3 regions of the Terribacillus sp. AE2B 122 genome follow, and region 3 is predicted to be linked to each of the others. Evidence: riboswitches for the same ligand, from Rfam matches in the RefSeq annotation. Region 3 holds a riboswitch; each other region holds the start of a gene.

Evidence for each region. A riboswitch is a leader RNA that binds a small molecule or an ion and turns the genes downstream of it on or off. The one in region 3 is predicted to bind cyclic di-GMP.
Region 1: it holds a riboswitch for cyclic di-GMP, as region 3 does, so the genes downstream of both, AE2B122_RS13460 (HD-GYP domain-containing protein) here and AE2B122_RS16700 (hypothetical protein) in region 3, are expected to answer to the same signal.
Region 2: it holds a riboswitch for cyclic di-GMP, as region 3 does, so the genes downstream of both, AE2B122_RS01245 (competence type IV pilus major pilin ComGC) here and AE2B122_RS16700 (hypothetical protein) in region 3, are expected to answer to the same signal.

The regions. Positions count from the first base shown of each region.
Region 1 is NZ_LR700946.1:209,668-215,413, reverse strand. Features, by position in the region: gene AE2B122_RS13475 (amidase domain-containing protein) at 1-668, shown strand, start outside; gene trmL (tRNA (uridine(34)/cytosine(34)/5-carboxymethylaminomethyluridine(34)-2'-O)-methyltransferase TrmL) at 724-1,197, shown strand; partial or broken gene AE2B122_RS19375 (helix-turn-helix domain-containing protein) at 1,343-1,558, shown strand; cyclic di-GMP riboswitch class I at 1,636-1,721, shown strand; gene AE2B122_RS13460 (HD-GYP domain-containing protein) at 1,780-2,802, shown strand; gene AE2B122_RS13455 (PrkA family serine protein kinase) at 2,901-4,796, shown strand; gene AE2B122_RS13450 (sulfite exporter TauE/SafE family protein) at 4,835-5,605, opposite strand; gene AE2B122_RS13445 (LysR family transcriptional regulator) at 5,712-5,746, shown strand, end outside.
Region 2 is NZ_LR700942.1:249,295-255,040, reverse strand. Features, by position in the region: gene pilM (type IV pilus biogenesis protein PilM) at 1-677, opposite strand, end outside; gene AE2B122_RS01250 (A24 family peptidase) at 691-1,446, opposite strand; gene AE2B122_RS01245 (competence type IV pilus major pilin ComGC) at 1,517-1,924, opposite strand; cyclic di-GMP riboswitch class II at 1,979-2,061, opposite strand; gene AE2B122_RS01240 (type II secretion system F family protein) at 2,147-3,352, opposite strand; gene AE2B122_RS01235 (type IV pilus twitching motility protein PilT) at 3,353-4,393, opposite strand; gene AE2B122_RS01230 (GspE/PulE family protein) at 4,405-5,746, opposite strand, start outside.
Region 3 is NZ_LR700949.1:82,275-88,020, reverse strand. Features, by position in the region: gene AE2B122_RS16710 (methyl-accepting chemotaxis protein) at 1-1,107, opposite strand, end outside; gene AE2B122_RS16705 (hypothetical protein) at 1,152-1,862, opposite strand; gene AE2B122_RS16700 (hypothetical protein) at 1,905-2,273, opposite strand; cyclic di-GMP riboswitch class I at 2,380-2,466, opposite strand; gene AE2B122_RS16695 (hypothetical protein) at 3,513-3,683, opposite strand; gene AE2B122_RS16690 (methyl-accepting chemotaxis protein) at 4,058-5,743, shown strand.

The sequences.
Region 1 (5,746 bases), on a different contig from region 3:
GCTTGTGCGCAACTTTTCTCGTGCATAAGCAGCATGCAACGTATCATGAAGAAGAAGTGCATACGCATAGAGCTCGTATGCGAGATGGACAAATCATTCATGATGAGCGAGTTGAGGACGCTGTCCAGCCTCATGTACAAGGGCTTGTCGTCTTTGAGAGCAACGATCAGGATTTTGACCGGCAATTCACCTATGATAGACGGGCAGCTGTTCAGTATGCCGAACGATGGTGGAATGATTATAATCCTGCTTACAAGAAATTTGAAGTCGATTGCACAAATTATGTCTCCCAGTGCTTACGGGCAGGCGGGGCGCCAATGCGAGGGGAACCAGACAGGAATTCAGGGTGGTGGTTCAATGGTGAAAACTGGAGCTATAGTTTCACAGTAGCTAATGCCTTGCGGTGGTATTTGAGCGGATCGACACAAGGCTTACGCGGTAAGGAAGTAGCGGATGCGAGGCTGCTGAGGCCTGGCGATGTGATTTGCTATGATTTTGAGGGTGATGGGAACTATAATCACAATACGATAGTGGTAGCCCGGAACGCACAGGGTGAGCCGTTGGTCAATGCCCATACTGCCAACAGCAGAATGCGTCATTGGGCTTACGTTGACTCTCCGGCTTATACAGAGAACGTTGTGTATAAATTTTTCCAGATTGGGCTATGATCTCTGCTGTGCTATACTGGTAAGGTTGAAAGTTGAAAAGCAGAGGTGAAAGTATATGCCAAGACATATCGTACTATTCCAACCCGAAATCCCAGCTAATACAGGTAATATTGCACGTACCTGCCTTGCGACTGATACGGCTTTGCATCTAATTCGTCCGCTTGGTTTCTCGACGGATGACAAAATGCTGAGAAGATCAGGATTGGACTATTGGCATGACGTGGATATTCATTACTACGATAGTATAGAAGAGTTATATGAAAAATTTCCGGAAGGTGTCTTTTATTATATAGAGAACTTCGGTACCAAGCATTATTCAGATTATGATTTCAGCAATACAGATCAAGATCTGCTATTCGTTTTTGGTCGAGAGTCGACTGGCATTCCGAAAGATTTGCTTGTAGGGAAAGAGGAGCAATGTCTTCGTATTCATATGACAGATAAAGTCCGATCTTTAAATCTATCGAATACGGCAGCAATTATTATTTATGAAGCTCTTCGTCAGCAGCGCTTCGATGGGTTATCCTAAACTGCACCTAGTGTGCAGTTTATTTTTTTATAGTTGTTTAGACATGCATAAAATGGGACAAAAATAGTACTTTCACCAGTTTTATTTGGTAGCATTATACTAATGTAACTTATATCCGGTGGATTTGCTGGTGTGGCAAGGTATAATGGAGTGCATGAATAATATGAGAGATTACACGCTATTGCTTCGGGCATTTGGAGATAAGCTTCGTTATCTGAGAAAAAAACAGATGCTGACACAGGAAGAATTGGCTGGCATGGCGGGTTTTAATCGATCGTACTACTCCGATATTGAAAACGGGAAGCGGAATATTTCTTTTGTTGGCATCAGTAAATTGGCGATAGCGCTAGATGTGGAAATGTGTGAGCTGCTGCCGGCAAAAGAGGACTATCATCAGCTGCTTGATTCGGAAGCAAAACACAACCAGGAAACAATTACATACATATACGGCAGCACTGTTGAAAGGCAGTTACGCAAAACTTGAGGGGCTAAGGGATGAGATTCTATGCCAGCCAGGTGCGAACGAAGAGGGATTCTCAGGCTGCCAGACATGGCAGCTTTTTTTGAAAAAGGAGAATGAAATTGATTTTAAAACGTAAACGCATCCAAGACATACTACTAGGTGATTATTTGGGCAGTGATATTGTCCTGGCAGACAAGACAAAATTAAATAAAGGGACAGTCGTCACTGCAGCTTTACTGGAACAGCTGAAGCATAACAGAGTGCCTTCGGTCGTCGTTGAAACCGAGGAAGAGGAAACTACTGATCTATTTAGCAAGACAGATCGCCTCCAGCAGATGATTCAGCAGCTGCTGGAGAAAGAAACTGATCATCAAGCAACATATAAGCGGAGTATGGAAAAGCATTTTTACACAAATTTGTCTTATATCGCTTTTGAGTACCGCTATGGAAAACTACTTTATGAGGAAGAAAGCATTCGTTTCTTGAAGGATTTGTACATCAAAAGCCTGAAGACAATGGGGAGGAGCAGTCTTTGGCATATGCTTGAGCAAAGAGATCCCTATGCTTTTATTCATTCTTTAGATGTTTTTGTAATCGGTACAATGCTCGCTTACCATATGAATGTCGTCCAGTTGGATCTTTGTGCAACAGGGTATCTATTCCACGATATCGGAAAGCTTGAAATTCCTCGCGAAATCCTCGATAAAACATCTACACTGACAAAAGAGGAATATGAAATTGTACAAACGCATACGGTCAAAGGAGAGACACTCCTGCACCAGACAGGTGAGCCTTTACTAGGTCGTTATGCGCGAAGTCATCACGAACGGCTGAATCGTAAAGGCTATCCAGATGGCGCTTATTTACCAGAACTAGGGATGGATCTGCAGATTTTAGCTGTGGTCGATACGTTTTCAGCTTTGACACTTTCCCGTACTTATCGGGAAGTATTGCCAGCAACAGAAGCTATTCAGCTGATGCTGGAGATGTCGGAAGCATATCCGAAGAAGATCGTGAAGAAGCTGGCGCAGCTGATGCATATTTTCCCTAATGATAAAAAAACACTTCAGCTTGATGATGTCATGCTGGATAAATATACGAACGAATCATACATGGAAATTGGATGGAAGCAGAAGCCGTAAGCAGACGTGAAATGGATTTGCTGGCATTATAGCCAAACCCTGGGCATACATTAAGGTAATCGCCTTTTGTTTAACAATGCCTGGGAGGTTAATGAATGATGAATATATTGGATAAGGTACAGCAGTATCGCCAGGAACAAGAGAAGCTCCACTGGGAAGGAACGCTCGCTGATTATCTGCGTTTGTTGAAAGACCGGCCTTATCTTGCTCAGTCTGCACATTCCCGTGTATATAACATGATCAAGCATAAAGGCATTGAAGAAGAAGATGGAGTAAAAAACTATAGCTTCTTCAAGGACTCGTTATTCGGTTTGGAAGAACCGCTTGAAAAGCTAGTGGAAGAATACTTCCATCCGGCTGCTCGGAGACTGGATGTACGCAAACGAATTCTTCTGCTCATGGGACCAGTAAGTGGAGGGAAATCCACGCTTGTCAGTTTGCTCAAACGAGGGCTGGAGGAATATACACTGACAGATGAAGGGGCAGTTTATGCCATAAAAGGCTGCCCAATGCATGAGGATCCGCTTCATCTGATTCCGGCACATCTTCGCAAGGATTTCGAAGATGAGTATGGAATCCGGATTGAGGGGAATCTCTCTCCATTAAACGTAATGCGCTTGGAAGAAGAGTATGATGGAAGAATCGAGGATGTTGTTGTTGAACGGATTTTCTTTTCCGAAGATAAACGATCAGGAATTGGTACGTTCAGCCCTTCTGATCCTAAATCGCAGGATATTGCAGATCTGACGGGTTCCATCGATTTCTCCACCATCGCGGAATATGGATCAGAATCGGATCCGAGGGCTTATCGCTTTGATGGGGAGCTTAATAAAGCCAATCGTGGACTGATGGAATTTCAGGAAATGCTGAAATGTGATGAGAAGTTTCTTTGGCATCTGCTTTCCTTGACGCAGGAAGGTAATTTCAAAGCCGGCCGCTTTGCCTTAATCAGTGCGGATGAATTGATCGTGGCACATACGAACGAATCAGAGTATCGTTCATTCATTTCGAATAAGAAGAATGAAGCATTGCATTCCCGGATGATCGTCATGCCGGTTCCTTATAATCTTAAGGTTGATGAAGAAGAAAAAATCTATCAAAAAATGATATCGGAAAGCGATATCAAAGATGTCCATATCGCTCCGCATACACTGAAGATTGCAGCGATGTTCACCATTCTTACGAGATTGAAAGAATCGAACCAAGGCGGCATCAGTTTGCTGAAGAAGATGCATCTCTATAATGGGAGGCAGCTGGAAGGCTTCAGTGACGCAGATATCCAAGAACTTAAAAAAGAACACAGCGATGAAGGAATGAGCGGAATTGATCCGCGCTATGTAATCAACCGAATTTCCAGTACGATCATTAAAAAAGAAATGCGTTCCATTAATGCATTGGACGTACTCCGTTCTTTAAAGGATGGCCTTAGCAGTCATGCATCCATTTCGAAGGAAGACCGGGAGCGCTATTTGAACTACATCGCTGTAGCAAGGAAAGAATATGATGAAATCGCGAAGAAGGAAGTGCAGAAAGCATTCGTCTATGCTTATGAAGAATCTGCTAAAACGTTGATGGATAATTATCTAGATAATGTCGAAGCTTATTGCAATAAGACAAAGCTGCATGATCCATTAACAGGGGATGAAATGCCTTCTGATGAAAAGCTTATGCGTTCCATTGAGGAGCAAATTGGGATTTCGGAGAATGCGAAGAAGGCTTTCCGTGAAGAGATCCTTATCCGAATCTCGGCGTATGCACGTAAAGGGAAGAAGTTCGATTATCAATCTCATGAACGGCTGCGGGAAGCAATCCAGAAAAAGCTATTTTCTGATCTGAAGGATGTAGTGAAAATCACAACGTCCATCAAAACTCCAGATGAGCAGCAGTTAAAGAAAATGAATGAAGTAGTCGCAACATTGATTGATGAATATGATTATAACTCCACATCGGCAAACGACCTGCTCCGCTATGTAGGAAGTTTGTTGAACAGATAAAAATAAGCCGCCGGGATCCCGGCGGCTTATTTATGTGTTTAGGCAGATAATAGTAAAAATCCTGCAAATATCGGAAGCAGTACCATCGCTGTCTTCAAGTAAACAGGGCGAACGCGTTTTGTGAATTTCGCTCCAATATAAGAACCAATCATCGTTCCTGCAACTACTTCGAGAAGTAATTTGATATCAAGGAAGCCGAGCTGTGCATAGCCGACTCCGCCAGCCAAGGCGATTGGAATGATAATCATCATTGTCGTACCTGCAGATTGCTGCGCAGACAGTCCGAGCAAGATAAGCAGTCCGATTTGGATGAATGGAGCGGAACCGATCCCGAACAATCCGGATAGTGCCCCGGTTAAGATGCCGAGCAGTGCAGCTGAAATAAAATAGATAACTTTGTTTTGGTAGATGAATGCACTAATTGTAGTCCCTTTGTCTGAAGGCTTGCCCATCAGCAGAAGACGAATGCAAAGAACTACCCCAGATAGGACAAGCATACCAGCCGTAAGATAATTTAAGATATCTTCTGGGATGAATCCGGAAAAATGGGAACTGATGAAAGCGCCAACCGCTCCAAAGATTCCAATGATTAAACCGGCCCGTAATGTCACGTTTCCTTCGCGGTAGTGGCTGACTGCACCCGAAAACGAGGAGAATAGCATGGATGCCAGAGCAGTGCCTAATGCCACGTGAATGGGGAAACCGAACAGCACTGTCAGAATGCTGATGATGAAACCAGATCCTCCAGCCCCGACAAAGCCGACGATAAGACCGGCGGCAATCATAATAAGGATAATTTCAATAGCCATAATAATTCCCTCATTTCTTGTTGTACTTTTAGTTAACCATAATGAAATGGTATTGTATAATGCATAAATAACATATAAAAGATGCAGAAAAGGTATGGGTGAGCTTATGGAGTGGCAACAGTTAGTTTATTTTAAGGAAGT
Region 2 (5,746 bases), on a different contig from region 3:
TAAAACAAATCCTGCTCCATATGATCCTGTAAATTACCAAAGCTCGTCTGTGGCTGGCGGATGAATAACGGCATATCCTGATGGAAAGCAGTTAGAATCAAGCCGCTATGATTCCATTGTAATAGAAGCAAATGGTCCTCAATTGTTTCCTTGTATTGTTCTATGTATAAACGATAAAGAGATATCGAAGCCAAGTCTGCAGCAACAGGCTGAAGCCCAGCTTCCTTAAAAGCTTGTTGATACGCCTCCACACGCTGTCCCGGATAAGCAACAAACAGGATCGTGTTTGATTCTTCACCTTCCTCAAGCACTTCAAAATCCAAAACCGGATCTTCAAACGGCAGCTGAATTGTATGCTCCAGCTCCGTATACAGAAATGGCTTAATTTCTTCCCGCTTCAATTGCTTCGGAACTTGATGTTGGCGCAGCGTCACAGCTTGGTCTGGCAGCGTGAACAATAGTTCACGCCCTTTCCAGCTGTTCTCCTCAACTAATTTTCGAACAGCTTTTGTCAGCTGATCCCTATCCTCCAGTTTCCCCTGGCGGATTGTTCCCTGCGGCAGCTCTAAGCTGCCGAAATTATTTCCTTTGCGGAAGCCAGCCGGTTCACCTGCCATATAACGCAAAACCGTTTCCTGTATGATGATGTACACTTGTTTGCTTTGCTTCTTAAACATGCTCTTCCCTCATTTAAAAGAATGAATTAATGTACCAGCTAATCATTGCGTCACCGTGAAAATAAGTGATCAATGCGCCTAACAAAATATACGGACCAAATGGTATAGCCTGTTTCCTTTTGAGTATCTTCGCAGATAGGAGGACTAGACTTATAACAGCTCCTATAATAGAAGATAGGAAGAAAGTGAGTAACACACCCTTCCAGCCCAATACAACACCAAGCACAACAAATAACTTCAAATCTCCGCCACCCATACCTCCCCGGCTGAATAGAATGACGAGGAAAAGCAGGACAAACGCTACAGCAGCTCCAATAATTGAGTCCCACCAGGGATCCAATGGAGTGATGATACGGAGAATGATGAATAGAGGAAGGAAGAAGATTAAGATCTTATTCGGAATGAGCATGAACCGCATATCTGTTACAAATAAAATCGCAGCCATTGATACTAATAAAAATGCTGTAACCAGTTCCCACTGCAGTCCGATCATATAAAAGCTATATCCGAACAGTAGACCAGTCGCTAGCTCAGTGAAAGGATAGAGCGGAGAAATCTTTTGTTTACATTTACGGCATTTTCCTCGGAGCACTATGTAAGAGATTACTGGAATTAGGTCATATGCTTTTATTTGCTTCTGGCAGTTTGGACAGTAAGACCGTTCGGATTGGAACATTTTCTTTACTGGGACACGCATTCCGACGACGTTGTAGAATGATCCGAGGACGGCGCCTAAAATAATAAAATATATTAGTAGAAAATTTGTCATATCAGAACTCCTTACTTATGTAAAGACGAAAATCTCTCAAAAATGAGAGATTTTCACCAACTATATATAATTATTCAGCGCTAGCTCCAGCAGTACCTACAGCTTCAGAACCACCTTCTAGCCACACTTCAGCAGTCATTTGTCCACCCTCAATTGTAACCTTACTTTTCGCAGTATCATATTTTCCGTCATTTGGTGCTTCAGGAACACTAATGTAATCCCCATCGATTAGCGCTTTTAAAGTTATGCTATTACCTAATTTTGCACCAGTTTCAGACTGAGCTTCTGCCAAACGAGTAGCTTCAATCATTTGTTGAGCTGTAGAATTATAACCTTTAGCTTGGCTATCACCTATTAAATTTAAAATAGAAGGAATCGCAATTGCTGCCAAAATACCTAAGATAACAATAACTGCAAGTAACTCAACAAGTGTAAAACCTTTCTCCGACCTCAGTTTCTTACTCAAAAACTTTCTCATTCTTGGACACTCCTTTTGGTATGTAGTCGTTTCCGGCCATGTGGAAACAAAATGGATCAATATGGCCGGTTGCACTACTAGCTCCAAAATAACCAAGTGCCCACATAAGGTTATTTCATCGTCGCTTCCTATCAATCTAGTAAAATTATATCAAATACTAATAGAAAATCTACCCACCAAATGAAATATTTACACTTATTTTGTCATTTTTTTAGTTCTTTATTACTGTATATTCTCATACATGGAAAACATCGGGATTACTACAGCTGTGACGATGCTCCCTACCATTGCAGATAAGATAAGAATAAGAACTGGCTCAATCATTGCTTTTAATCTTTCAGCAGCATAATCGAGCTCTTGCTCGTAAAAATCGGCTGCACGATGTAGTAAATCGTCAAGAGATCCAGACTTTTCTCCTACCCGAATCATTTGTGTGATCATGGGCGGAAAAGCCCAGTGTGCTTCCATTGGTCCAGCAAGCGAGTCACCTTTTTCAATTGTATCGTAGCAGTCTTGTATTACTTGCTCCATTACTTTATTTTGCAAGATTCGACTTGAAATCTGTAAAGTATCTAAAATTGGGACTGAGCTTTCCAAAAGCGAACTCATTGTCCTTGTCATTCGGGCTAGTATGGCTTTTTGATAGAAGCTTCCTAGTACTGGAATCCTCAATTTTACTGTGTCCATAAATAGTTTCCCCTGCGGCTTGGATACAATAATTCTGTATAAGATAACAAAAAGCAGCAAGCACAAAAATCCTAAATACCAGTATTTTTGCATTCCTTCCGATAAGCTAAGAACAAATTGTGTATATGCTGGCAGTTCGGTATCCATACTTGCAAACATACCTGTGAATTGAGGAAAGACAACAACTAGAAGCGCGATGCAGATTCCCACTGCAACAAAAGCGACAAAGAATGGATAACTCATCGCTGTGATTACTTTCTGCCTCATGTCATATTGCTTCTCATAATAAACCGCCATCTTGTTGAGTACATCATCCAGTTCTCCACTCGCTTCTCCAGCACGTATCATATTGACAAAGAGCTCCGGAAAGATCTTAGGGTGCTTTGCAACAGCATCTGAGAAACGAACACCTTCAACGAGGTCAGATCGCACATACTTAAGGGTTTCTTTTAAGAACTTGTCTTTTGTTTGTTCCTGCAGCAAAGCAGTCGCTTCTACCAACGGCACCCCAGACTCGATCAACGTGGACAATTGACGCAGGAAAATGATAAACTCTTTCTTTTTCACTCGTTTACCGAATGACAATTCTTTATTCAAGGTACGGTTTAACTCGCGTAGCTCAAAAACAATCAATTGCTGCGCTTGGAGCTTTTCTATAGCTTCCGTTTTATTTTCGGCTTGCACTTTACCGCGCTTAGGTTTGCCGAACATGTCTCTGGCATTGTATTGATAGTAAAGCATCTACACACCTCGTTCTTCCAAGAATGGTGCCACTTGATCCATCGTAACGATTCCAGAGGCCATCATTTTACGAATGCTCATGTCCATCGTATGCATGCCTTGATCACGAGACGTTTGCATGATACTTGGTATTTGATGCATTTTACCGTTTCGGATCAAGTTTTTAATAGCAGATGTGTTTACGAGTAATTCCGTTAAGGCTTTCCGTCCTTTGCCATCTGCCCGACGTACAAGCCGCTGTGATAATACCGCTGTCAGCACGCTAGCCAGTTGGATGCGAATTTGCGGCTGCTGTTCAGCGGGAAATACATCAATGATCCGATCGATCGTTTGCGAAGCAGAACTTGTATGTAACGTTGCCAATACAAGATGACCTGTTTCAGCAGCAGTGATAGCAGTAGAAATTGTCTCCAAGTCTCGCAGTTCTCCAACCAGAATAACGTCTGGATCTTGGCGCAAACAAGCACGCAGTCCATTAGCGAAGTTATCAGTATCCAGCCCGACTTCTCGCTGGTCAATAATACATTGATTATGTTTGTGCAAGTATTCAATAGGGTCTTCAAGCGTAATAATATGCCGTTGCATACTCGTATTCATATGATGAATCATTGCGGCCAAAGTGGTGCTTTTTCCGCTTCCGGTTGGCCCTGTTACTAACAGCAAGCCTTGTGGTTTTCCAGACAGCATTTTCAACACATCTGGCAAATCCAGATCAGCAAGAGTCGGTACATTTGTCGGAACTACCCGCACTGCTAACGAAACACAACCTCGCTGATGATATGCATTTATACGGAATCGGGAAACGCCAGGTATGCTATAAGAAAGGTCCACTTCACCTACTTCTTTAAAACGATTCCATAACTTATCACTAAGAATGGCTTTTGCCATTTCTTCAGTATCCTGAGGTTTCAGGTTATCTCCCTGATGCCTCCTTAATACACCATGGACGCGGAATATTGGAGGTACTGCAACTGTTAAATGAATATCTGAAGCTTTCATTTCCATAGCTGTCATCAATAATTGATCAAATGTATCTTTCATCTTGCCTCTCCTTAACTATCAACCGTAATCCGTAGAACTTCTTCTACAGTTGTCATTCCTTGCACAGCTTTCCCTATCCCATCATCCATCAACATTTTCATACCGTTTTCGATTGCAGCTTGCTTAATTTCATCTACAGAACGCTGCTGAATAAGCAATTCTCGTATTTTATCATCTACAACGAGCAGTTCGTGAACTGCCATTCGCCCCTTATAGCCTGTCTGCTTACAACTATTACAGCCTTTGCCGCGATATAATGTATCTGTTTCCAGTCCATGTCTTTCCAGTAAATCAATTTCTATATTCGTTGGTGTATAAGCTTCCTTACAATCTCGGCAAATCCGTTTAACAAGTCTTTGAGCAATAACTCCCGATACCGAAGATACAACAAGATACGGTTCAATATTCATGTCCATTAAGCGCGGAATAGACGCTATCGCATTGTTCGTATGCAATGTACTAAAAACAAGATGACCAGTAAGCGAAGCACGAATCGCAATCTCCGCTGTCTCACTATCACGAATCTCCCCGACCATGATGATATTCGGATCTTGACGAAGAATCGAACGTAAGCCTGTTGCGAAGGTAAGTCCGATGCTTGGGTTCACTTGCATCTGGTTTACCCCCTGCAATTCAAATTCGACAGGATCCTCGACTGTAATAATATTAAACTGCTCTCTATTTAAATGATTTATAGAAGCGTATAGCCCTGAAGATTTACCAGATCCGGTTGGGCCAGTAAATAAAATCAATCCCGACGGCTGCTCAATCAGACGACAGTACTTCTCATAATTTTTATCACTAAAATCAAGTTCATCCAATCCTTTAATTACATTGCTTAAGTCAAGAATACGAATAACCACCTTTTCACCAAAAACAGTCGGTAGTACACTGATACGGAGATCAACGTGCGCGTTCTCCATTTTTAGCTTTATCCGTCCATCTTGTGGAAGACGGGTTTCAGTGATGTTCATATTAGCTAAAATTTTCACACGCGCAACAACAGCTGCCTGAATGGACTTGGGTAACGTTCTTTCACGACGAAGATCACCATCAATTCGATAGCGTACCTGTACTTCTGTTTCATATGGATCCATATGTATATCACTTGCCTTTAACTGCACACCAGAACTGATAAGCTGTTCCACAATCCGTATAGCAGGTGCTGTTTCAGCTGCGGCATCTGAACGGGATTCCCCCGATTCAGCCTCTTTGTATACATTTGTGATAGCTTCCAAGATATCTGCTTTTGCTGCAATGACAGGCTTAATTGAAAATCCGGTATACATTTCCATATCATCAATAGCGTAGTAGTCCATTGGATCGTGCATTGCAACAGTTAAAATATTATTC
Region 3 (5,746 bases):
CTCTGCTTTGACATCATCATTCTCTTTTAGTAGTTCGCCTACTACGTTTTTGTGGTCTATAAGATTCCTTGCTTTCTCAACCAGGTTTTGTATCGTATGAAGTTCCTCATCATTAATCTCAATTAGTTCCTCAAACATCTCCACCGATTCTCGTGAGATAGATGCAATCTCAACAATTGTTGTCATGATCTGGTGTGAAGCAGTAGATAATTCTTCTGTGTTTGCAGAAGAGTTCTCGTTGTTTTCAGCAATAATTTTTGTAGTAGATAGTATCTTTTCGAACATATTTCCAACCTCTAAAATGTCTGCATTCGTATCTTTAAATTCTTCGGTCCCCTGGTTCATTGACTTAACCACTATAGCTGTTTCTTCTTGTATATTTTTCACGATATGTGATACTTCTGAAGTAGATTGGCGAGTTTGTTCTGCTAATTTTCTTACCTCATCTGCAACAACAGCAAATCCTTTACCATTTTCGCCTGCTCGAGCAGCTTCTATCGCAGCATTCAGCGCCAGCAGATTAATTTGTTCAGAGATCTCTGTAATCACCTTAACAATACTGCTGATTTCATAAGATTTTTCTCCAAGTTTGTTTATTGCATTAGAGGTTGTATTTACTGTTTGATTAAATTGATCCATCTTTACCAAGGAATCTTTTAATTTCTCATTTCCTTGCTGCGTTAATTCTAGCGTAGTATTGGATTGTTCTGAAATCTGATTAGATCTAACTGATAAATTTTCTATCGCTTGTGTCATTTCTTCCATGGAGGCAGCACTTTCTTCTGTGGCTACTAATTGTTTCTCTAATCCTCTGCCTACTTCGTCAATTGCTGCTCTGACAATATCAGCTTGTTCAGAAGCATATTCACCTGTTTCCGCAAGATTTATGCCTTTTTCATTCACATCTTTTGATAACGATAGTAGTTTCTTTTCTATATGGCTGAAGTTCTCAAGCCGCTGCTCATTCCCAGCGCTATTCAAAATAATTTCATCGCCACTGCCTGAAGTGTTAAATTGTGCACGACGTTTCAGTGCAACATATTGGTAAGCAAAATAACCTAAAGCTATCAATAGAATGACTATTATTCCTATCAAGTAAAATTCCATGATAAATTAAACTCCTACTTTCTGTTTCAATCAGAATTATATTTTTATAGTTCTCTTATAATAATGTATGTTCCATCAGCTACATTCGCAGGAATGGCTTGCAGTTTGCTATTGTCTTTATACATATGAACAATATGATTACCTTCGATATCTTGGTATTTTTTCATGTTGTGATATTTTTCCATCACACGAATCGATTTAGGGTTTGTCGCTTCGCCCACTACTGCCTTCAGCCCCTGCGTCGCTGCTTTTGTAATCAATCTATTTCCTAATTGCTTAATTACTTCATGACGCTCTTGTTCAGCTATCACGCCCAACATAAATAGGTGCAACATATCCCCATTGGAAATATCTTTTCCGCTACGTCTTTTATAGTCTTCGATAAAGCGTTTATCTACGTCTTCCAGTACGTGAAGAATAACATTCATATCATAGAAAGAACCTTCGAATACATCCTCTCCGATAATTTCGGGTGCATTGGTATCACCGGCAAGTACACCTACAACATGATTATCAGTGTCTAGAGCGACTGCACAATATCCTTGGTCTACAGTTGAATCCAAATAATCCTTGGTAAAAGCATAGAAATCTTCATACGCTATACTTAATTGTCCAACCATCGGTTCCTGAACCCATTTCCCTGCAACATCAACACCAATAAATGTACGGGCAAGACATTCGGCAGCTTTTTGAATCATTTCTGTTTGATTCTTTGTTAAAATTTCATATGTATACAATTCTTGAGTTGCTTGCATGTTTTACTCTCCCTTTTAACTGCAAATTTGGCGAACCGGATGTTACATAGAATGATTTACTTTATCCATAAACCTTCCAGTGAATTCAATTCTTTCAAGGGCATTCCTAATTTGCACTTGAGCAATTTTAGAAGAAGGTTTTATTACAATTGTATCTTTAAAACCTAAAGTAGAATAGAATTGCATTGTTTGTTCCAACTGCGGTACAACCTTCGAAGGTACAGGTGTTTGATGAGTTCCATCGACAACAAAAGTATAATCTTTTCTAGATACTTTATTGATCGTATCCTGCAAATCGACCATATATCCTTCTGCATCTTCCTCCCTCATTAATCCATGCACCTGGACATGTACTTCTTTGGAATTTTCATCAATCGCCATCTTATACTTCTTTTTATCTACTACTATCATTTCGTTCGCTCCTTTTTCTATAGCCTGATAAAACTATTATTACCGCTTAAGTGTGAAAAAAAGCTATCCTAATATAGACAAGGATAGCCAATGATATAATTTCATACTTGGCAACCCGACTATCATCATCCATACGGATATTAGACTCGTAGCTTTGCGTCCCTATCTTTCGATAAGTTTGCCTAATAATTTTGATTTATAGTTCTAAATACACTCCACCACAACTTCACGTTCCCTTTTGCATTATAAATTACTCATATTTTCTTGTCTAATTATAACTACCTCTCTGGTTTATAGGTATATTAATTCACCAACCACCATTTTAAGGGTGATGTCGCAGGTCTAATTTACTATACATTAAAACCACCTACCTTCCTTATATCGGTCAACTACAGACAATTTAAATAGAAATTGTTAAATGTTTAAAGATGTTCACGATATAGTATCGTTCCAGCTAGTTCAAAAGAATAGGTGAGTCCTCATACAAACATTTAATCAAAATTCCAAATATGGAAGGCTGTTATAAATTCTAGTTGAATATAAATCAGGATCATTAATGAATTTTGCTGTATCACCTACCTTAAAAGCATCCCAGCAAACCCTTCCTTATTGGGTTAAAAAAGCGTGAAGTCTCTTGAACGAGATTTCACGCTTTTTTTTGGTTATAATATCTTCATTTACTACTTTCTTATTTCAACTGCTATCCGTAAGTTCGAGATAATTCCAAGAAGCACTATGAACGAACAAACCAACTTTTCAAAGGATGTTCCTAACAGTTGTTGGATAAAACCAACTGCACACAGCACAACAAGAAACCAACATATAATGGTTATGGCTCTATTGAATCTTCCTACTCTGTTTTCAGCAGCAAAAAAAGTAAAAAGTCCTCCTATAATACAAATAATAATACTGATGATAGATAGTTGGAATTGAGTTGCGAACGAATCAGATCGTCCACCATTCACCCATGTATATGGGAGAATGCCGCTAATAACCAAAATATGAATTAAGATTGTGAAAGAGTAAAAACAAATCCCTAATAATACCGCTGTTTTCATACTTACGTACCTAGTAGTGTTAAACAAGAAATCACCTCTGTTTCGCGCTTAGCCTCTTGTTATATAGGCTAGTAACTACGTATATGTTTACTTTCTACACTCATACCTTTTTTCACTTCTATGCTCCCAATGTAAGAATAAAAAAGGCGTCCCATGATGGAACGCCTTTTGACACTACATATTATTCAGATTGATCTGTATCTTCTTCTGTATCATCAGTATCTTGATCTTGATCCTGTTCTTGTTCCTCAATTTGCTCATCATCAGCTGGATCTTCATCATCATTGTTATTACATGCCGCCAACGTAAGTACTGATACCATTCCCAATGCTACCATCCATTTTTTAAGCATTGAAGCCTCTCCCTTTTAAGAAATTAAGGTACATAAGTAAGATACCAGAAGCCTGTTAAGGACAGGTCAATTATTTGTAAACAGGCTGTTAATGCGAACGATCATTATTGACGTTAATCGACATGAAAGAGGCAGTTATTGAACAATAATAGCTAGCTATAGATTAAACTGGGGCTTTTTAAATTAACCCGGAACACCTAGCTCTCTTTTTATATCTCGTAAGAGCCTTTAAGATTACCTAGGTTGGTCGATATATATACCGTGCATATTAATTAATCAGAAAGGAGTATCTCGGTTTGGGCGCCTTGATAGCTTTGAGCAGCTAATTAATATGTTAGTTTGAAGAGCTTTTTTTATTAGAAAGGAATTTAATTGTGAAAATCAAAACAAAACTTCTAGGGATAATTTCAATTTTAATATTTTCCTTATTATTAATTGGGGTTTCATCCATTTTCATCAATTCTTCCATTACCGAGAAGAATGATATCTTAAAGGATAAGATGGAGTTTCAAAACAAAATCAAGCATGTCCAATATAGGTTAGCTGGCTTATCGAATGATGAAAGAGGATTCATCATCACTGGTGAACAGGATTTTGCAGACGGAATGGAAGAGAAATCTGATGATATCTTCTCTACTTTAGATCAATTGGAATCACTCATCCACAATCAGGATTATATGACGAACGTGAATGATATCCGAGATAACTTCACAGAGTTTTGGAGTATCAATCAGGAGGTGATATCTCAATTTGCCTCCAGTCCAGAACAAGCGGAATCCCTTCACTTAGGAGAAGAAAGAACATTACGGAAGGAAGTATTAGATCCATCCGTAAATGAGTTAGTCGATCAATTAAATAATGATGTAGATGATTTAGAAACAGAGATTAATAGATACGGAACTGTCAGTGGTTGGTTCATTAGTGCAGTGACAATACTTTCTATCATTATAGGAATCCTTTTGAGTATGCTTCTTTTAAGGTCCATCTTGGTACCTCTAAGAAGTCTAAATAAACAGCTGGAAGATATTGCACAGGGAGATGCGGACCTGACCCAAAAAGTCGCCGTTAAAAGTAAGGATGAATTTGGTCAGCTTGCTGCATCTTTTAATGCTTTTGTTCACTCACTAGCAGGTATCGTAAAGCAAATCAGTAGTTCATCCCAACAGGTCGCGGCCGCTTCAGAAGAATTATCGGCAAGCTCCGAACAGTCTAGAGCTACATCGGACCAAATCTCACAATCAATGAAGGAAATTGCCTTAACTAGTACAAATCAAAGCAATATGACAGAACAGAGCTCCGGATCCATAACAGAGATATTAGAGAGCCTTTCCAATGTAGCAGACAATACAAACAGCATTGCTGAAAATGCCTCCTTTATGAAAGACAAAGCCGAAGTGGGCGCATCTTCTGTAAATATGATGTCAGAACAAATGACTGTAATCAATCAGTCTGTTCAAGAAGCTGGGAGCGGATTAGAGTCATTAGTGAGAAGCACAACAGAAATAAGTCATATGTCCTCTCTCATCACAGACATCTCGGAACAAACCAATCTCCTTGCATTAAATGCAGCCATTGAAGCTGCGCGAGCCGGAGAACAAGGAAAAGGTTTTGCCGTTGTAGCAGAAGAAGTTCTAAAGCTGGCTGATGAAACAAATCAATCTGCCAGCCATATTAAACATTTAGTTTCCACAATAGAAACGGACTCAAAAGATACCGTAAGCAATATCCATAACGTGCAGCAAAATGTGGATTCAGGCATGAGTTACGCTAGCGAAAGCCAGCAACAGTTTAGTGAGATATTAAATCTTGTTGGACAAGTAACAGCTCAAATCCAAGAAGTTGCAGCTGCCACCCAGCAATTAACTGCAGGTGTAGAAGTCGTGCAGCATAGTCTCTCAACTCTTGAAACAGGAACAAAAGAAACATCATCTAACTCTAAAGCAATTGCCTCAGCAACAGAGGAACAATTGAGTTCCATGGAAGATATCTCGAATGCGGCTGTTTCTCTTTCAGATTTAGCGGAAGAGTTACAGACGATTGTTAACCGGTTTAAGTACTAAAAA